Regions from separate parts of the Mesorhizobium sp. LMG17149 genome, predicted to be linked through region 1. Evidence: predicted binding sites of a transcription regulator. Region 1 holds the regulator's gene; each other region holds the start of a gene.
What was found. The regulator PhoB, encoded in region 1, activates phosphate uptake and scavenging genes when phosphate is short. The targets are predictions, from matches to a motif close to TGTCATNNANCTGTCAT.
Positions count from the first base shown of each region.

Region 2: the regulator PhoB is predicted to act here: its motif matches at 5,838-5,854, upstream of NP945_RS27270 (alkaline phosphatase).
Region 3: the regulator PhoB is predicted to act here: its motif matches at 5,042-5,058, upstream of NP945_RS16995 (esterase-like activity of phytase family protein).

Region 1 covers NZ_JANIFL010000008.1:264,353-271,226, forward strand. The annotation lists gene pstC (phosphate ABC transporter permease subunit PstC) at 1-129, shown strand, start outside; gene pstA (phosphate ABC transporter permease PstA) at 126-1,442, shown strand; gene pstB (phosphate ABC transporter ATP-binding protein PstB) at 1,460-2,284, shown strand; gene phoU (phosphate signaling complex protein PhoU) at 2,311-3,018, shown strand; gene phoB (phosphate regulon transcriptional regulator PhoB) at 3,035-3,724, shown strand; gene NP945_RS20900 (ROK family protein) at 3,741-4,988, opposite strand; gene xylF (D-xylose ABC transporter substrate-binding protein) at 5,259-6,299, shown strand; gene NP945_RS20910 (sugar ABC transporter permease) at 6,442-6,874, shown strand, end outside.
Region 2 covers NZ_JANIFL010000013.1:187,518-194,391, forward strand. The annotation lists gene NP945_RS27250 (LysE family translocator) at 99-710, opposite strand; gene NP945_RS27255 (DUF1062 domain-containing protein) at 1,105-1,731, shown strand; gene typA (translational GTPase TypA) at 1,792-3,621, opposite strand; gene NP945_RS27265 (hypothetical protein) at 3,819-4,100, shown strand; gene NP945_RS27270 (alkaline phosphatase) at 4,192-5,751, opposite strand; gene NP945_RS27275 (MFS transporter) at 6,030-6,874, opposite strand, start outside.
Region 3 covers NZ_JANIFL010000006.1:454,598-461,471, reverse strand. The annotation lists gene NP945_RS17010 (LacI family DNA-binding transcriptional regulator) at 1-811, shown strand, start outside; gene NP945_RS17005 (trimethylamine methyltransferase family protein) at 952-2,505, opposite strand; gene NP945_RS17000 (FAD-dependent oxidoreductase) at 2,518-4,929, opposite strand; gene NP945_RS16995 (esterase-like activity of phytase family protein) at 5,174-6,652, shown strand; gene NP945_RS16990 (L,D-transpeptidase) at 6,730-6,874, opposite strand, start outside.

The sequences.
Region 1 (6,874 bases):
GACCTCGAGTTCAATTCGCCGCAGACGCTGGTCGCCTTCGCGCTCGGCCTGACGCTGTTCGCGCTGACGTTGGTGATGAACATCGTCGCGCTCTACATCGTGCGCAAATATCGGGAGCAGTACGAATGACCGACATTTCCATGGATACGATGGTCAGGGCGGCGGCCCATCCGCGCCGCGACATCGGCCTGAAGGCCCGTTACGCCGCCGAACGCCGTTTCCGCTTCTATGGCGTCGTGGCGATTTCCGTAGGCCTGGCGTTCCTGGCAATCATGCTGATCACCATCGTCTCGAAAGGCTACACCGCCTTCTGGCAGACGACGGTATCACTGCCGATCTCGTTCGACGAGAAGGTGATCGATCCTTCCGGCAAGCGTGCAACCGATCCGAGCGTTCTGATCAAGGCAAATTATCCCAAGCTTGCCGAAAACGCGCTTGTGGCCAAGCTCGGCATCTCTCCTGATGACAAGCCGATGATCCAGAAGCTCAAGGGCTTCCTGTCGGAAGGCGCCCGCGTCCAGTTGCGCGACATCGTTGCCGCCGATCCGTCCGTGATCGGCACGACACGCAACGTCAACATCCTCGCCGCCGCCAATCTCGACTCGGCTTTCAAGGGCCAGATCGACCTCAGTGTCGAGGAAGCGCGACGCAAGGTCTCGGACCAGCAGATCACCTGGATGAACAAGCTCAAGGCCGAGGGCGCGATGGCCGAGCACTTCAACAGCGGCCTGTTCACCTACGGCGCCTCCAGCCGCCCGGAAACCTCGGGCATGGGCGTGGCGATCATCGGCTCGTTTTATATGATGGTGATCGTGTTGCTCCTGGCGCTGCCGATCGGCGTCGCCGCCTCCATCTATCTGGAGGAGTTCGCCAAGAAGAACCGTTTCACCGACCTTATCGAGGTCAACATCAACAATCTGGCAGCGGTGCCGTCAATCGTCTTCGGCTTGCTCGGCCTCGCGGTGTTCATCAATTTCCTGGGCATGCCGCGCTCCGCCGCTTTCGTCGGCGGCCTGGTGCTGACACTGATGACGCTGCCGACGATCATCATCGCGACGCGCGCTGCACTTGCCGCGGTGCCGCCGTCGATCCGCTCGGCGGCTCTCGGTCTTGGCGCCTCCAAGATGCAGATGGTGTTCCAGCACATCCTGCCGCTTGCCGCACCCGGCATCCTCACCGGCACCATCATCGGTCTAGCGCGTGCGCTCGGTGAAACCGCGCCCCTGCTGCTAATCGGCATGGTCGCCTTCGTCGCCGATCCACCGACGACGCCTTTCGATCCGGCCACCGCGCTGCCGGTGCAGATCTATATGTGGGCGAACGAGGCCGAGCGCGCCTTCGTCGAGCGCATGTCGGGCGCGATCATCATCCTGCTCGTCTTCCTCATGGCCATGAACATCACCGCGATCGTGCTTCGGCGTCGGTTCGAGCGGCGCTGGTAGAAAAAAGGCATTTTGGTATGAACATCATGACCGAACAGTCCCTTGAAAATGCAGTGGGCGATAAGATGAACGCCAAGTCGAACGAAGTGATCAAAATGCGCGGCGACAAGGTCGGCGTGTTCTATGGCGAGAAGCAGGCGCTGTTCGATGTCAATCTCGACGTCCGCCTGAATCAGGTGACGGCGCTGATCGGCCCCTCCGGCTGCGGCAAGTCGACCTTCCTGCGTTGCCTCAACCGCATGAACGACACCATCGATTCCGCGCGGGTAACCGGCAAGATAACGCTCGACGAAGAAGACATCTACGACAAGAACATCGATGTCGTCGAACTCAGGGCGCGCGTCGGCATGGTGTTTCAGAAACCCAATCCGTTCCCCAAGTCGATCTACGAGAACGTCGCCTATGGCCCGCGCATCCACGGATTGGCCAAGCGCAAGGCCGACATGGATCAGATCGTCGAGTCGAGCTTGAAGAAGGCGGCGATCTGGAACGAGGTGAAGGACCGTTTGCAGGAACCTGGCACGGGTCTTTCCGGTGGCCAGCAGCAGCGTCTGTGCATTGCACGCGCCATCGCCGTGTCACCCGAGGTGATCCTGATGGACGAACCGTGTTCGGCGCTCGACCCGATCGCCACTGCTCGCGTCGAGGAACTGATCGACGAACTGCGCCAGAACTATACGATCGTCATCGTCACCCATTCGATGCAGCAGGCCGCGCGCGTGTCGCAGCGCACCGCGATGTTCCATCTAGGCTATCTGGTCGAGGAGGGCGCCACCGACAAGATGTTCACCACCCCCGACGACAAACGCACCCAGGACTACATCACCGGCCGGTTCGGCTGAGCTCAGGCATATGAGGGACGAAGATCATGGGTGAACATACCGTTGCATCTTTCGATGAGGATCTGGAGCAGATCAGCCAGCTGATCCGCGACATGGGCGATCTCGCCCGCTCGATGGTCAGTGGCTCGACCAAGGCTTTGCTCAATTCGGACAATGCGCTGGCGCAGCGCGTGGTTTCCGACGATGCCATCATGGATGCCCGCCAGCGCGAGCTGGACGATCGCGCCATCACGCTGATCGCCAAGCGCCAGCCAATGGCCAACGATCTGCGTGCGGTGGTCGGTTCGATCCGCATGGCCGGCGACCTCGAGCGCATCGGCGACCTTGCCAAGAACATCGCCAAGCGCGTCGGCACTGTCGGGCTGAGCGTCACGCCGCACGATCTTTCGCATTCGATCGACGCGATGGCGCAGCTGGTGCTGATCCAGGTGCAGGGGGTCGTCGACGAGTATGCCGCCGCTGACGCGGCAGCGCTTGCCACGCTCAGAAACAATGATGAACGCATCGACGTCAAATACACCTCGGTGTTCCGCGAGCTGCTGACCTACATGATGGAAGATCCCCGCAACATCACGGCGTGCACGCACCTGTTGTTTTGCGCCAAGAACCTCGAGCGGATCGGCGACCACGTGACCAACATCGCCGAAAATGCCTACTATGTTTTGACCGGCACGCAGCTGCCAGCCAATCGTCCGAAGCAGGACGAGACGGCAATGTCCGCGCCAGCGGCATAACAGGGGTGACCAGCCGATGATCGCACCACGCATCATGGTGGTGGAGGATGAGGAGCCGCTAGGCGTGCTGCTCCGCTACAATCTTGAATCCGAAGGTTACCAGGTCGAGGTCGTGACGCGCGGCGATGAGGCCGAAATCCGGCTGCAGGAGAACGTTCCCGATCTTCTGGTGCTCGACTGGATGGTGCCTGCGGTTTCGGGCATCGAACTCTGCCGGCGCCTGCGAATGCGTCCCGAGACCGAGCGGCTGCCGATCATCATGCTGACCGCGCGAGGCGAGGAAAGCGACCGCGTGCGCGGCCTGTCGACCGGCGCCGACGACTATCTGGTCAAGCCCTTCTCGACGCCGGAGTTCATGGCCAGGGTCAAGGCGCTGCTGCGCCGGGCCAAGCCGGAAGTGCTGTCCAGCGTGCTCAAGGTCGGCGATATCGTGCTCGATCGCGAGTCGCACCGTGTCTATCGCAAGAAGAGCGAGATCCGGCTTGGGCCGACGGAATTCCGCCTGCTCGAATTCATGATGCGCCATCCAGGCCGCGTGTTCTCGCGCAGCCAGCTGCTCGACAATGTCTGGGGCGAGACGATCTACATCGATGAGCGCACGGTCGACGTGCATGTCGGCCGGCTGCGCAAGGCGGTCAACAATGGCCGTATGCCTGATGTCATCCGCACGATCCGTGGGGCCGGATACGCCATCCGAGAGGACTGAACTCCCTCGTTTGAACTCACGCCACGTTCTTGCCGCCGAAACCGGATCTCGCCTGCACGCCCGGCGCAAAAATCTCCTGATCGACGAAGATCAGCGCCCGCATGGCGCAGCCTTCGCGGATCAGCGGCAGTTCGTTCGGCTCGGTGTCGAAGGAAATCGATTTGGAATGCTGGCCGCCGGCGGTCTGGGCAATCGCTTGCCGCAATGCCGGCTCGATCAGGTCGAAGGCGGCGGCGCTGACACCGACCATGGCGACCGGCGCCGGATCGATCAGCGCGAACAGGCTGCCGAGGCCGTAGCCGAGCGCTTCGCCGGCCTTGCGATAGGCTTCCCGTTCGGGTCCGTCACCTTCGCGGGCCGCGGCAGCCAGGGCGCGCATGTCGGCGTCGCTGACATCGGCAACGGGTTCTGCATCCTCGCCCATCTGCCTGGCGTTGCGCCATATGGCGTAATTGCCCGCATAGGCTTCGACGCAGCCGCGCCGTCCGCAGCGACATAGCGCGCCGTTCGGCCGATGGATCATGTGGCCGAATTCGCCGCCCGAAGAATGGGTGCCGGTGAACAATTCGCCCTTCAGCACCAGTCCCATGCCGATGCCGTGCGACAAAAGGATAGCGATGAAATCGTCGCGGTAACGATCGGGGTCGCGCCAGCGCAGCGCCACCGCCATCATGTTGCAGTCGTTCTCCATTATGGCGGGGATGCCGAACTCGTCTTCGAATATGTCAGCGAAGGCGATGTCGGTGTGCGGCGTGATCGGCGACCACAGCATGGCGCGGGCACGGGTGTCGGTGATGCCCTGGATGGCCAGCGCGATGCGGGCGATGCTGCGCACGTCCAGGTCGGGATCTGCCAGGCGGCGCCGCACGATGGCCGTGCATTCCCCGATCAGCGACTCGCGCGACATCGTCAGCGTGTCCAGCCGGCGCTGTTCCTCGGATATTACCTGGCCGGCATAGTCGATGACGGCGACGGAGAGGAAGTTCAGCGACAGCACCACGGTCATTACCGCGGCCGCTTCCGGATTGAGACTGAGGCCGACCTGCGGCCGGCCGCGTTTGAGCGAGCCGGCCTCGCTCGGCTTGCTTTCGGTCAGGATGCCTTCGACGATCAGGTCGGATGAAATCGCCGAGATGGTCGAATGGCTGAGGCTTGTGGTCGCGGCGATCTCGGTTCGCGACGGCTGTCCGGCGCGGCGCACTGCCGCGATCACCATGGCGCGGTTGCGGCGGCGCAGATCGTCGTGGCGGATTCCGACCGACATGTTCTTTCATATCCTCCCGGTCGCCGCGGTTCCTCCTGCCCCTGGAACGCTGTCGGTGACGCCGGTAAATACTGGCAGAAGCTGCAGGCCGTGTCATTTATTTATTCCGAGACTCGAAAAAACCTCGAAATGACATCAAAATCCATCAGAATCGATGTTGACAGCGTTCGGGCGTTGGCCCAGTATTTTTTCGAGGCTCGAAAAAATAGAGCCTTTGTGCCGGCCCTCGGGTCAGTTTGGTCGCGCCATACGCGGCGCAGGGAGGATAATATGAAAAGATTCACGGCCGCCATCCTGGCGGGTGCCGCCATGTCGCTGACGCTCGCGTCTGTCGCGCAGGCGAAGGACAAGGTTGTCGGCGTTTCGTGGTCCAACTTCCAGGAAGAACGCTGGAAGACCGACGAGGCCGCCATGAAGACGGCGATCGAGGCCGCCGGCGACAAGTACATCTCCGCCGATGCGCAGTCCAATCCCGGCAAGCAGCTTACCGATGTCGAAAGCCTGATCTCGCAGGGCGCCAATTCACTGATCATCCTGGCGCAGGATGCGTCGGCCATCGGCCCGGCGGTGCAGAAGGCGCTGGACGAGGGCATTCCGGTCGTCGGCTATGACCGGCTGATCGAGAACAAGGACGTCTTCTATCTGACCTTCGACAACAAGGAAGTCGGCCGCATGCAGGCCCGCGAAGTGTTCAAGGTCAAGCCGGAAGGCAACTACGTCTTCATCAAGGGCTCCGGTGCCGATCCCAATGCCGACTTCCTGTTCTCGGGCTCGATGGAAGTGCTCAAGGAAGCCATCGACAGCGGCAAGATCAAGAATGTTGGCGAAGCCTACACGGATGGCTGGCTGCCCGCCAACGCCCAGAAGAACATGGAGCAGTTCCTGACCGCCAACGACAACAAGGTCGACGCGGTGGTCGCGGCCAATGACGGCACTGCCGGTGGCGTCGTCGCGGCGCTGACGGCTCAAGGCTTGGCCGGCACCGTGCCGGTCTCGGGTCAGGACGGCGACCACGCCGCGCTGAACCGCATCGCCCTCGGCACGCAAACCGTGTCGGTGTGGAAGGACGCGCGGGAGCTCGGCAAGAATGCCGCCGAGATCGCCTCGCAACTGGCCGACGGCAAGAAGACGAGCGACATCGCCGGCGCCAAGGACTTCACGACGCCGGGCGGCAACACCGTCAAGTCGCTGTTCCTGACCCCGGTTGCCATCACCAAGGACAATCTCAACGTCGTCATCGACGCCGGCTGGATCAAGAAGGACGAAGTCTGCGCGGGTGTCGCCGCCGGCACCGTGGCGGCCTGCAACTGATCCGTACCACTTTGCAATATCTGAACGCCGCGGCCCAAAAGCCGCGGCGTTTTCTCAAAGAATTGTGTTTCCGCATCATGCGGATAGCTTCTAGGCTGGGCTCCGGCATGCGTGTCAGACGGCCAGCCGGTGGGAGGAAACCATGACCGATACGACGTCAAACCCGCAGACCGATACGGCGCGCGCGTCGGAACTCGGCGCCGTCGCCCGGTTCCTGAAGGCGACCGAGATCGACACCCGCATGCTCGGCATGATCGGCGCGCTGCTGGTCATCTGGATTGGGCTGCATGTCATTTCCAGCCTGCGCCTTGGCGTCAATCCGCTCGATTTCGACAGCCGCACCTTTCTCACGCCGCGCAATCTGTGGAACCTGTCGGTGCAGACATCCGCGGTTGCCATCATGGCCTGCGGCATGGTGCTGGTCATCGTCATGCGCAACATCGACCTGTCGGTCGGTTCCGCCGAGGGCCTGATCGGCATGGTGATGGGATTTGCCCAGGTGCATTTCCTGGTGCGCTTTGTCGGGCTCGAACTCGGCAACCCGTGGATCTGGGTCCTGGCACTGGTCATCGGCC
Region 2 (6,874 bases), on a different contig from region 1:
AGGGGCGGCACCAACATCCGTGAATGGAGGGCCAACTTTGCGCTGCCCCACCCGATCCTTCGGGCCACCCTCTCCCCGTAAACGGGGCGAGGGGAAGATCAGCGAGCAGCGATCGCCGCCGCCGCGCCGGCCATGGTCGTCGCGCTGACGCGGTTGGCGATCTTCATGGCGCGCTTGCTCTTCAAAAGCTTGCGCGCCTGTGATGCGGCGAGCACCCAGGCGAGATCGATGGCGACCAGCACCACGGCCATGGTCGCCGTCAGCTCGACCCAGCCGACGATGCTGACCGAAGCGAGGTCGATGATGGTCGGCAGCAGCGCCAGGTAGAACATCATGATCTTGGGATTGCCAAGCGTCACCGCCATGCCGGCGAAGAACAGCTTTGCCGGAGAATCCTCGCGCGGCATCTCGCCCTCTTTTGCATCGACAGGCGCGGTCCACATTTTCCAGGCGAGGTAAGCGAGATAGGCGACGCCGACCCATTTCACCACGACGAAGGCGAAATGGAAGGTCTGCGCCACGACAGCCAGGCCGAACACCGCCAGCGACAGCCAGATGCCCTCGCCGATCCACATGGCGAGCAGGAACGGGAACACGTCGCGAAACCCTTTCGAGATGACGCGCGCGACAAGCGCCGCGATCGATGGACCGGGCGAACCGGCGGCAACGAACAGAGCGGCGGCGAAAATCAGGAGCGAGGTGGCGTGCATAACCGGGGTCTCTGGTTGAAAACCTTCGATTTCGGATATTAGCGCAAGTGGCTCGGCTGCGGTAGCACCGACAAAAGACCCTTGTCGGTCCAGCATCTCGCGGCTAGAAAGGCCGCCGCGAAACAATTTTGAGCGTCACTTTGCCTACGTAGCCGCCGGTCTCGTCAACTCCCCCGACACACTGCATGACACCGCATTCGCGGTGTCTGTTTTCATTTCATGTGTTCTTCTGGGCGGCGGTTCGAGACCGGTTTGGCACTGCTGAACCGTTGTTGCGCGCTGCCGCCCGTGACATCCGATTTCCGATCATAGCAAGCGACCGCCACGCCGCGCCCGCATGGGCATCTCGACATCGCCGGCCTGATGAACTTCCCGACGGGAAGGGCTTATCGGCATGTCTGGACTTCAGCGTATCCATTGGACGATCGCACCCCAAACCCCACCTCGGCCGCTCATCAGCTGCAATCGTTGCGGCACTGTGAAGGCCTATTGCAGCAGCGGGAAATTCCGCGTCAACGCCAATGGCAAACGCATCGACGTGTGGCTGATCTATCGCTGCATCGACTGCGACAACTCCTGGAATTTCGGCATTTTCGAGCGCTGCAACCGCCGCGACATCGACCCGGCGCTGCTGGCGGCGCTCGAAAGCAACGATCCTGCACTCGCTCACCGTCATGCCTTCGATGTAATCGCGTTGCGCAACCGGATCGGGCGCGTCGAGGAGTTCTCCGATGTCAGCATTCACAAGCGCAGGCTCGGCGACACCGGGGAAGCCGCGACCGTGTTGGAGATCCAGCTTGGACTGGAAATGCCGACATCGCTGCGACTCGACCGGCTGCTCGCTGGCGAACTCGGCATCTCGCGATCACGGCTTCAGGCGCTGGAGGAGAGGCGGCTGCTCATCGTTGAACCGGATGGCGCAAAGGCCCTGCGCAAGCCTACCCGCGCGGGAATCGCGATCCGCATCGATCTGGCCGGCGAGGCCGATCGGCAGGCCATCATCTCGGCTGCCGGTGGATGAACGAAAAAGGGGCGGAACACTGGTTGCTCCGCCCCTATCGACTGTCGGAAAATAGAGAGCTTACGCCGCGCCGACCACCTTGGACGACTTCTCGAACCGCTTGCGCTCGTTCGGATCGAGATAGAGCTTGCGCAGCCGAATGGTCTTCGGCGTCACTTCGACCAGTTCATCGTCCTGGATCCAGGCCAGGGCGCGTTCCAGCGTCATGCGGATCGGCGGCGTCAGCTTGACCGCCTCGTCCTTGCCGGCGGCACGGATGTTGGTCAGCTTCTTGCCCTTGAGCACGTTCACTTCAAGATCATTGTCGCGGCTATGGATGCCGATGATCATGCCCTGATACACCTTGACGCCCGGATCGATGACCATCGGGCCGCGATCTTCCAGGTTCCACATGGCGTAGGCGACCGATTCGCCCTGTTCGTTGGAAATCAGCACGCCATTGGTGCGGCCCGGCAGCTCACCCTTGTAGGGCTCATAGGCGTGGAAGAGCCGGTTCATCACGGCGGTGCCGCGCGTGTCGGTCAAAAGCTCCGACTGGTAGCCGATCAGGCCACGGGTCGGCGCGTGGAAGACGATGCGCTGGCGATTGCCGCCGGACGGGCGCAGTTCGACCATCTCGGCCTTGCGCTCGGACATCTTCTGCACGACGACGCCGGCATGCTCCTCATCGACGTCGATGACGACTTCTTCGACCGGCTCCAGCAATTCGCCGTTCTCGCCCTTCTGCATGACGACGCGCGGACGCGACACGGCGATTTCAAAGCCTTCGCGGCGCATCGTCTCGATCAGCACGGCCAGCTGCAATTCGCCGCGGCCGGAGACGAAGAACGAATCCTTGTCGGGTGATTCCTCGATCTTCAGCGCGACATTGCCTTCGGCTTCGCGCAGCAGGCGGTCGCGGATGACGCGGCTGGTCACCTTGTCGCCTTCGGTGCCGGCCAGCGGACTGTCGTTGACCAGGAACGACATGGTCACGGTCGGCGGATCGATCGGCTGCGCATGCAGCGGTTCGCTCACGCTCGGGTCGCAGAACGTGTCGGCGACGGTGCCCTTCGACAGGCCGGCAATGGCGACGATGTCGCCCGCCTGCGCTTCTTCGATCGGCTGGCGCTCAAGGCCGCGGAAGGCCAGGATCTTCGAAATACGGCCGGTTTCGATCTGGGTACCGTCATGATGCAGCACCTTGACCGGCTGGTTGGCCTTCAGCGTGCCGCTCTCGATACGGCCGGTGATGATGCGGCCGAGGAACGGATTGGCTTCCAGGATGGTGCCGATCATGCGGAACGGGCCGGGATGAACGGTCGGCTCCGGCACATGCTTGATGACGAGGTCGAACAGCGGTCCCAGCTGCTGGTCCTTGGGTCCTTCCGGATTTTCCGAAACCCAGCCATCGCGGCCTGAACCGTACAGAATCGGGAAGTCGAGCTGCTCGTCGGTGGCGTCGAGCGCCGCGAAAAGGTCGAACACCTCGTTGACCACCTCGACGTGACGGGCGTCCGGACGGTCGATCTTGTTGATGACGACGATCGGCTTCAGGCCGACCTTGAGCGCCTTGCCGACGACGAACTTGGTTTGCGGCATCGGCCCTTCGGCTGCGTCGACCAGCACGATGGCTGAGTCCACCATCGACAGGATGCGTTCGACCTCGCCGCCAAAATCGGCGTGGCCGGGGGTGTCGACGATGTTGATGCGGGTATCCTTCCAGTCGACCGAAGTCGCCTTGGCCAGGATGGTGATGCCGCGTTCCTTTTCGAGGTCGTTGGAATCCATGGCGCGCTCGGCGACGCGCTGATTGTCTCGGAAGGAGCCGGACTGCTTCAAAAGCTGGTCGACCAGGGTGGTCTTTCCATGGTCGACGTGCGCGATGATCGCGATATTACGGATTTTCATGTTCTGGTCTCGGAAGCGTTGCAGGCAGCAGGCCAAAAGGCGCTGCCTCTTTCGGTTGCGCGGCTCATACAGGGTTTTTCGCAGTTGCGAAAGAGGAGGAGCGTCACCAAATACTCATCAAATCTTAAGCATCTGCGTGTGAGATGATTTTGTTAACCAAGGCGGGAACCCTTTGGGGCCCGGGCAGTTCAAACGTCATGACCGATAAACTCAACCGATTCTGGCCGCTCATCGCGTCTGTTGCCTTCGCCGTCCTGCTGGCGGCCAACGCCGCACAGTCAGCCGCGACGATGAAGGAATCACGGCCTGCCTTGCCGTCGGAGGCACAGTCGGCCGAGCAGATTTTCGCCGACGCACCAGACGGCGTCGACCCGATGGTGACCGGCCCGGTCAGCGCCGCCTTCAAGCAGCGGCAGGACGCCGCCAACTGCGACAGCGCCGTCTGGCCGAATATCCCCATGGTCTGCTACCCGGACTAGTCAGCGCTTCACCCCCCGCCCCGTCTCGCCAGCTTCGCTTTGCGAAGCCGCCGCCAACCTTCCCCACAAGGGGGAGGGTTGAGAAGCGCGCTTACGCCGACCGCACCGGGTCGAGCGTCACCTTGTAGAGTTCGTTGTCGTCGCGATCCATCAGCCGCACCGTCATCTGCTCGCTGGCGCCTGAAATATCGACGAGCCCGAAGAATTGCAGCCCGGCCGAGGGCGGCAGGTTCTGTCCCTGTTCGGCGGTCGGCGCCTTGATGAACTTCAGCTCCGGACCGAACGTCATGTCGAAATCGTTGGGACCGAACGTGCCGGCATGGATCGGACCCGAGACGAATTCCCAGAACGGATTGAACTCCTGGAACTGCGCCTTGTCCGGGTTGTAATAATGCGCGGCCGTGTAATGCACATCTGCGGTGAGCCAGACGGTGTTGCTGATGCCGGCATTCTTTATGAAGCGCAGCAGGTCGGCGATCTCGAGCTCGCGCCCTTTTGGCAAGCCATTGTCGCCATTGCTGACCGCTTCGGCGCCAACCTTCTTGGTGCCGTCGTCCCAGACGACGAGGCCGAGCGGCATGTCGGCGGCGATGATTTTCCAGGTCGCCTTCGAATTCGCCAGTTCGCGCTTCAGCCATTTCGTCTGCTGCTCGCCGAGCATGCGCGACTGCGGCGTCATCTCATCCTGCATGTCGGGACCATTGGGGCCGCGATAGGAGCGCATGTCGAGGAAGAACACGTCGAGCAGCGGCCCATAAGCGATCTTGCGATAGACGCGGCCGGGCTCGGACGGTTCGTAGCGGATCGTCGTCATCTCGTGGAAAGCCCGCGCCGCGCGGGCCGCCAGCACGTGGATGGATTTTTCCGTGTAGCGGCTGTCGGCGCTGAGATCCTTGGAATCCGACCAGTTGTTCAGCACTTCATGGTCGTCCCACTGGTAGAAAGTCGGGCAGATGGCGCTCAGGCCGAGCACGCTCCTGTCCATCATGTTGTATTTCCACTGGTCCCGGTACTCGTCCAGCGTCTCGGCGACTTTGCGCTTGCCGTCGATCAGCACGACGTTCTTCCACTTGCCGCCGCCGGGCAGGTCGACCTCGTCCTTCATGGCGCCGTCGGCATAGATGGTATCGCCCGAATGCAGGAAGAAGTCAGGCGTGTGCTTGCCGATCGTGGCGTAGGTCTTCATGCCGGTCTCGTCGATGCCCCAGCCCTGGCCGGCGGTGTCGCCCGACCAGGCAAAGCGGATGTCGCGCTTCGAGGCTGGCGCCGTCCTGAAACGGCCGGTGATCGGCTCCGAAACGGCGTTGATGTCGGCGAGATCGGCCGATGTCATGCGGTAGAAGATATCCTGGTCCGAAGCGAGGTCGGTGAGCAGCCGCTTGACCGTGTAATCGCTGGCCGGCGACGTATCGAGCGGCGCCAGCCGCGTCGCACTGGCGAAATTCTCCGTCGACGACACCTCGAACATGACGCGCGACGGTCGGTCGGTGCGCGTCCACACCATGCCGCTGGTGGCGTCGACATCTCCCGACTGGACGCCATGGGTGAAGGAAGGCCGCTGATTGGCGCGCGAATAATAGGGCAGCGCCAGACCCGAAACGCCGGCCAGGCCAACGGCGCCGGCGGAGGTAACGAAAGCACGGCGGGTCATCGAAAGCTTGTTCACGGCTGTCTCCTGGATGGCTTGAACGGTGCCACCAAAATCCAGCGTCAATGTTTCAGGCGCATCTCGGGATGATGAAGGTTTGATAACAGTGAACAGGTGATCTCCCCCCTCGAGGGGGAGATGTCGCCGAAGGCGACAGAGGGGGTCGCCGCGCGTGGAGCGCTAACCTCCTTCTATCGCAAGAGGCCGAGCCCAGTCGGACCGACCCCCTCTGGCCGCTTCGCGGCCATCTCCCCCTCGAGGGGGGAGATTAACGCAGCGCCCTACGCCGCTTGCGGCTCCGGATCGAATGCCGGCTTGCTGGTGTTGATCAGCAGCGAGATACAGGCGGCGGCGATTGCCGTCATGCCGGCAATCAGGAAGGCCAGTTCGTAATTGCCCTGCAACTCGCGCATGGTGCCGCCAAAGGCGGCGGCTGTGGCCGCACCGATCTGGTGCCCGGCGACGATCCAGCCGAACACGATCGGCCCGCTGCGATCGCCGAACGCCTCGTTGGCGAGCCGCAGCGTCGGCGGCACGGTGGCGATCCAGTCGAGGCCGTAGAGCACGGCGAAGATGATCAGGCTGGTGGCCGAGAAGCCGGAATAGGGCAGATAGATCAGCGACAGGCCACGAATGCCGTAATAGACGCCGAGCAGCTTGCGCGGATCGTAGCGGTCGGTGAGCCAGCCTGACAACGTCGTGCCGATCAGGTCGAAGATGCCCATCATCGACAGCAGGCCGGCGGCCTGCACTTCGCCGATGCCCATGTCGCCGCAGAACGCGATCAGATGCGTGCCGACCAGCCCGTTGGTGGTGAAGCCGCAGACGAAGAAGGTGGCGAACAGATACCAGAACACCCGCGTGCCGGCGGCACGGCGCAGCGTCGAGAACGTATGCGCCAGAAAATTGCCCTGTGACGCAGGCGGAGTGGGCGGCACGTCGTCAGCCTCGGCGCCGTAGCGCACCATGCCGATCGATGCCGGCCGCTCCGGCACCAGCAGCCAGACCAGCGGTATCAGGGCAGCGGTCGCGATCGCGACCGCAATGACAACCGGCTGCCAGCCGCCCGACTGCGCCAGCGCGGCGATCAGCGGCAGGAACACCAGCATGCCCGAGGCGCTGGAGG
Region 3 (6,874 bases), on a different contig from region 1:
CGACCAGCAATATGGCGAGCCGTTCTTCATTCCGTTCCTGATCGGGCTGCAGGCCAGGCTTGCCGAAAGCGGGCTCGACCTGACCGTGGTCATGGGGGCGCCGGGCGACTACCAGCAGGAGCGCCTGCGCCGTGTCGTCGAAACGCGCCGCGCCGATGCGGTGCTGCTGGCCTGGACGCGACGCGAGGACGAGCGCATCGACTATCTCACCCAAGCCGGCTTTCCCTTCGCCACGCTCGGCCGCAGTCGCTCCGGAGCCAAGTCCTATCCTTCCCTCGACCTCGATTTCGAGAAGGCCGGCGCCGACGCCGTCGACCGCCTTGTGGCGCGCGGTCACCGCCGTATCGCCGCTATCCGTCCGTCGCTCGACCTCAACTTCGGCTACCTCTTCCTGGCCGGATACCGCAAGGCCTTACAGCGGCACGGCATCGAGGTCGACCCGGAGCTGATTGCGTCCGGCTTCATCAACGAGGCCGGCGGCTACGAGGTGACGCCCCAGGTCATGCGGTCCAAGGATCCACCGACCGCCATCATCTTCAACAATGATGCAATGGCGCTGGGCGGCTGCAAGGCGCTGGCCGAGATGGGCATCAGGCCGGGCCAGGACATGGCGGTGACCGTCATCGTCGACACGCCGCTCTGCCGCTATTTTTCCCCGGCGTTGACCGCCTTCCGCCCGGCGCTGGAGCCAATGGGACAACGACTCGCCGAAATGCTGCTGGCGTCGCTTCCCGCCTTCGCCGGCCCGGAGGGTCCACGGATCATCCGCGAGGTCTGGCCGCTGGAGCTGGTCGCACGCGACAGCGATTGATGGTGGCAGCAGGGCCGCCGATGTCGTCCTCCCCTCAAACAGCACCGGTGCCGCAGTGCACCGGCCGCAACCTTGAATGCGCGGGAGGCGCTGCAGGTTCCGGATCGCGCCACAACCAGGGCGATCAGCGAGAGCCGGTCTTAAGACACCGGCGCCGCTCCGCCCTCTGCCGTGCGCCGCGCGATAAACTCATCCAGCACGCCTGATGTGGCGGCAGCCGTTGCCGGCGGCGCGAAATCGGCAAGCACCCGCCTCCAGACGCCGGTGGCGCGCTCGCTTGCCGTCTTCGAGCCGCTTTGCGTCCAGTTGCCGAAATTCGACCAGTCGGCCACCAGCGGTTCGTAGAAGGCGGTGCGGTAGCGCGCCATGGTGTGGCCGGCCGAGAAGAAGTGGCCGCCCGGCTGCACCTCGGCGATGGCCTCGAAGCCGATCGTATCGATATCGCCGGGCGTCGCGGCACAAAGTTCAGCCACCGTCTGCAGCGCCTCGATGTCGGTGATCAGCTTCTCGAAGGAGACACTGAGGCCGCCCTCCAGCCAGCCGGCGGCATGGATGCACATCGTCGCTCCGGCCAGCACCGAGCCCCACAGCGCGAACTGCGTCTCGTGCGCGGCCTGCGCGTCTGAGATGTTGGCCGCACTGCCGCCGCCCGATCGCCACGGCAGTCCGGTGAAGCGCGCCAGCTGACCGGCGCCCAGCGTCGCCTTGACGTGCTCGGGCGTACCGAAGGCCGGCGCGCCGGATTTCATGTCGACATTGGAGGAGAACGAGCCGTAGACGACCGGTGCGCCGGGCCGCACGATCTGCGCCAGCGTCAGCCCGGCGAGCGCCTCGGCATGCTGCAGCGTCAGCGCGCCGGCGACCGTGATCGGCGCCATCGCGCCAGCCAGGCAGAACGGCGTGATGACGGAGATTTGGCCCGCGCGGGCGAAATCGATGATGCCTTGCGCCATCGGGATGTCGAGCTGGCGCGGCGAGTTGGTGTTGATGACGGTGTAGCAATATGCATTTGCCAGAAACTCGTCCTGCGACAGGCCGCGCGCCAGACGAATCATCTCGAACCCGTCCTCGACTTGCGGGGTGCCGCGCGCGAAGACGAACGGGAGCTTGTCCGACAGCGTCAGCTGCGCGCGGTTGACGGCATAGTGGCGAAAGCGGTTGTCGACATCCTGCGGTTCGATGCAGGGCCCCAGCATATGCAGCACGTCGAAATGCTGCACCAGCCGCATGAGATCCTCGAAATCCGCCAGTGTTCCCGGCCGCCGGCCGCGCTCGAGATCGGTGACGTTCGGCGCCCCGCATCCGGCGAGGAAGGTCATCGAGCCGAGCTCCAGCGTCAGATCGCGGGCGCGCGAACCGGCGTGAGCGTGGATCGATCTCGGCGCCGAGGCGAGTGCCGCCGTCACCATGTCGCGGCCGATGCGCACCATGTCGGTGTCCGGATCGACCAGCGCGCCGGCGCTGGCGAAGTGCTCACGCGCCTGCGGCAGCAGCACCTTGATGCCGAGCTCTTCCAGCACCCGCAGCGCCGTGTCGTGAATCGCGGCCACTTGATCGTCCGAAAAGATCGGCTGCGGCAGGAACGGGTTCTTCAGCGAATGGTAGTTGGGACGGCGGCTGCTTTCGCTGCCGGCCTCGCCCGTGCGTCCACGCCGGCGTTCGCGCCTGCCGTCCCGTGCCGCGTCATCGACCATCGGAAATCCTCCTCATTGCCGCATTGCCTTGCCCTCGGGATCGTAAGGCGAGGCCGCGACGACACGCGCCGGCCGTTCCTCACCCACGACATGCACGGAGAGCGCGGTGCCCTCGCCCGCGAAATCGCGGTCGACCAGCGCCAGCGCCAGGCTCTTGCCGACCGTATAACCGTAGCCGCCCGAGGTGACGAAGCCGACGCGCCGGCCCTGATGCCAGACAGGCTCGAAGCCGCTGGCATCGGCGTCGAGCGCATCGATTTCCAGGGTCACCAGGCATTGGCCGCTGCCGGCCTCCCGCTGCTTCAACGCTGCTTCGCGGCCGATGAAGCCGCTCTTGCCGAAAGCGATGAAGCGGTCGAGACCGGTCTGGCCCGGCGTGTAGCCTTGCGTGAATTCGCGCGACCAGATGCCAAAGCTCTTCTCCAGCCGCAGTGCGTTGAGCGCGTAATAGCCGATTTCGGCAAGGCCGAGATCCTCGCCCGCCGCCAGCAGCGTGTCGCGCAGAGTGGCATGCATGGTCACGGGGCAACTGATTTCGAAGCCGAGCTCGCCTGATATAGACAGCCGCGCTACACGGGCCTGCACCATGCCGATGTCGAATGTGCCGCAGGCCATGAACGGCAGCGCTGCGCCGGACACATCCTGATGCGTCGTTCGCTCCAGTATCTTGCGCGCGTTCGGCCCCGTCAGCAGGAAACCGCTCATCGTGTCGGAGAGGTCGTCGACGGTGACGCCTTCAGCCGCATGGCTCTCGAACCAGCGCATGTGGAATTCCCGGAGATAGTAGGAGCCCATCAGCCAATAGCTGCCGCCGCCCCAGTTGAAGACGGTGAGGTCGCCCTTCAGCCGTCCGTCATGGCCGAGCATCGGCGCCAGGCCGGCCCGCCCCGGCTTCGGCAGCCTGCAGGCGAGCAGCCGGTCGAGCCAGACTTCCGCACCTGGCCCCGCCACCGCATAGCGCGAATAGGCCGAGATATCGACGAGACCGGCGGCACGGCGCACCTGCAGCGCCTCCTCGCCGACGATGTCGAAGGCGTTGGAGCGCCGCAGCGTCGTGTTCTCGGCAAATCCCATCGGCGCGAAATAGGCCGGGATTTCCAGCCCCCAGGAAGCCGTCCATTCGCATCCCGCCGCGCTCATGCCGTCATAGGCACCCGGGCGTTTCAGCGGCCGGCCGGCGGGCAGTCGTTCATTGGGAAAGGTCATCACGAAGCGGCGCGAATAGAACTGGCGCGTCGTCTGCCTGAGATATTCCCGGTTGGCGGCGAAGGCGCCGTAGCGAGCGATGTCCATGCCGAAGATGTCGGCCTGCGGTTCGCCGAAAATCATCCATTCGGCCAGCGACTTGCCAACGCCCCCGCCCTGGCTGAAACCGGCCATGACGCCGCAGGCAACCCAGTAGTTCCTCAGCCCGCGCACCGGCCCGACAATCGGATTGCCGTCCGGCGTGAAGGTGAAGGCGCCGTTGATCCATTTGCGGATGCCGGCCGTCGCCAGGCAAGGAAAGCGCTCATGCGCCTTGGCGAGTTCGGGGCTGATGCGGTCGATGTCTTCCGGGATCAGCTCGATGCCGTAGTCCCACGGCGCGCCATCCATGTTCCAGTGCTTCGGGTTCTGCTCGTAAACGCCGAGCAGCACGCCCTTGCGCTCCTGCCTGAGATACGAAAAGCCGTCGAGATCGACGGCGATGCCGATTTCCCTGTCCAGCGCCGCGATCTCGGGAATGTCCTCAGTGATGAAATAATGGTGCTCCATCGGCGTCACCGGCAGGTCGACGCCGGCCATGCGGCCGAGCTGCTTTGCCCACAGCCCGCCAGCATTGACGACATGCTCGGCGATGATGGTGCCCTGCTCCGTGACGACATCCCAGCGACCGTCGGCGCGCGCCTTCAGCTCGACGACCCGGTTGCGCAGGATGATGTCGGCGCCGCGCTTTTTTGCAGCGCCGGCATAGGCGTGCGTCGTGCCGTACGGGTCGAGATGGCCTTCGTTGGAATCATGCAGGCCGCCAAGCACGCCGGTGACGTCGACGATCGGGCAGATCGCCTTGATCTCGTCGGGCGTGACAAGGCGCGCGGTCTCGATGCCAACCGACTGGAACACCGCCCAGGCCGATTTCAGCCACTCCCAGCGCGCGGGATCGCTGGCGATGTTGACGCCGCCGGTCATGTGCAGGCCGATATCCCAGCCGGATTCTGCCTCGATCTCGCGGTAGAGATTGATGGTGTAGTCCTGCAGCGCCGCCACGTTGGGGTCGGCGTTGAGCGCATGGAAGCCTGCCGCCGCGTGCCAGGTCGAACCGGCCGTCAGTTCGGCGCGCTCGATCAGCGCCACATCGCTCCAGCCAAATCGCGTCAGATGATAAAGGACGGAGGCCCCGACCACGCCACCCCCGATGACGACTGCGCGGTAGTGCGACTTCAAGGCTTCCCCTCCACGGTTAGTCCGAAGGCTGGAGCATATATGCACTGGACATAAGTGTCTAGTGCCGCGCGCGCGCATCGTTTTTCGTCGACCGCCGGCATGCACTGCGCGCTGTCACGCAAGCATCATGTTCGCGCCGTAGACCGCGTTTCGGGGAGGCTTGCGCGGCATCATCGATGTCGCACCTCTTTCAGTTTTTCGTCCCGCGGCCGCTCCGGCACATCCGTCACAAAGAGGATTATCCATGAAACACCTGTATCGAACCGCGTCGCTCGGCGTCGCGCTGGCCTTGTTCACCGCCTTGACGCCGGCGCTCGCCGACAGCACCGCGACCGTCGGCGGCCTCGTCAACAAGGGGCTGGTCGGCGTCGGCCGCATCCCGGCCGCTCAGCGCGACAAGTTCGGCGAGACGTTCGGCTCGGGCTCCGGCATGTCGATCGATACGGCAGGCTGGACGCATGATGCCGCCAGCTACAAGGGTTCGCTCTGGCTGCTGCCGGACCGCGGCTACAATGTCGTCGGCACCACCGACTACCGGCCGCGTCTCAACACGATCGGCATCGAGTTTACCCCGGTAGCACCAGATGCCGTGCCCGCTGCCGGCCAGGAGCAGGCGGGCGTCAAGGCAACGCTCGCCGACACCATGCTTCTCACCGACGACAAGGGCGCTGATGCCACCGGCCTCGATCCGCTCAACGGCGTGCGCGCGGCGAGCGGCGACATGCCGATCCTGCCGCAAGCCGACAATGACAAGCTGGCGCTCGACAACGAGGCCATCGTGCGCCTGCCCGACGGCTCGATGTTCATCTCCGACGAATACGGCCCGAACATCTACCGGTTTTCCGCCGACGGACATCTGTTGTCGGCGACCCAGCCACCGGCTGCGCTGGTGCCGATGCGCCACGGCGCGCCGAACTTTGCCTCGGACAATCCGGGCCCAGGTGCTGCCGAACCCGATCCGAAGGATCCCGACACCGGCCGCCAGAACAATCAGGGCCTCGAAGGCATGGCGATGACGCCGGACGGCAAGTTCCTGATCGCGGTGCTGCAGTCGGCGCCCCGCCAGGATGGCGGCGATTCGCCCGCGACGCGCCAGAACACCCGCGCGCTGGTCTATGACGCCTCCGACCCCGCTCATCTAAAGCTTGCGCATGAGTATGTCGTGCCGCTGCCGGTGTTCAAGGATGCCAAGGGCAAGACCAAGATCGCCGCGCAGAGCGAAATCGTGGCGCTCTCCGACAAGACCTTCCTGATGCTGGCGCGCGACAGCGGCAACGGCCAGGGGCTGAAGGGCGACACCTCGCTGGTGCGCCAGATCTTCGTCGTCGACGTCTCGGCCGCGACCGACATCGCCGGCGGCGCCTTCGATGCCGCCGACAAGCCGCTGGCACCCAAGGGCGTGCTCGACCCGTCGGTGACGCCAGCCAAGCTGACGCCGTTCATCGACATCAACGACAAGGGCGAACTCGGCCGCTTCGGCCTGCACAATGGCGCGCCGAACGACAAGAACAACCTGTCGGAGAAGTGGGAGGCGATGTCGGTGGTCAGCGTTCTCGATCCGAAGCTGCCCGACGACTACTTCCTGTTCGTCGCCAACGACAACGACTTCCTCGCCCAGGACGGTTTTCAGGTCGGCGCACCCTACAAGGCGGAAGACGGCGCCGATGTCGACACCATGTTCCTGGTCTATCAGGTCACGCTGCCGGGTCTCGCCAAGAAGTAACGGCCACTGCCCGGGCGGGCGCGCTTGGCGCGTCCGCCCGAAGCACTATTGCTGGTGTTGCTCCAGGCAGAGAAGGCTTACTTCAAGAACTCCGCGTCCCTCGGCACGCCCGCGTCGATCGGCTCGGCGGTTCTGCTCGACACGGCCATGATCTTGCCGGCAGCCGACAGGTTGGGACGCACGAAGACCTGGGCGGGGCCGTTGACGCGGCTGTAAAGGTCG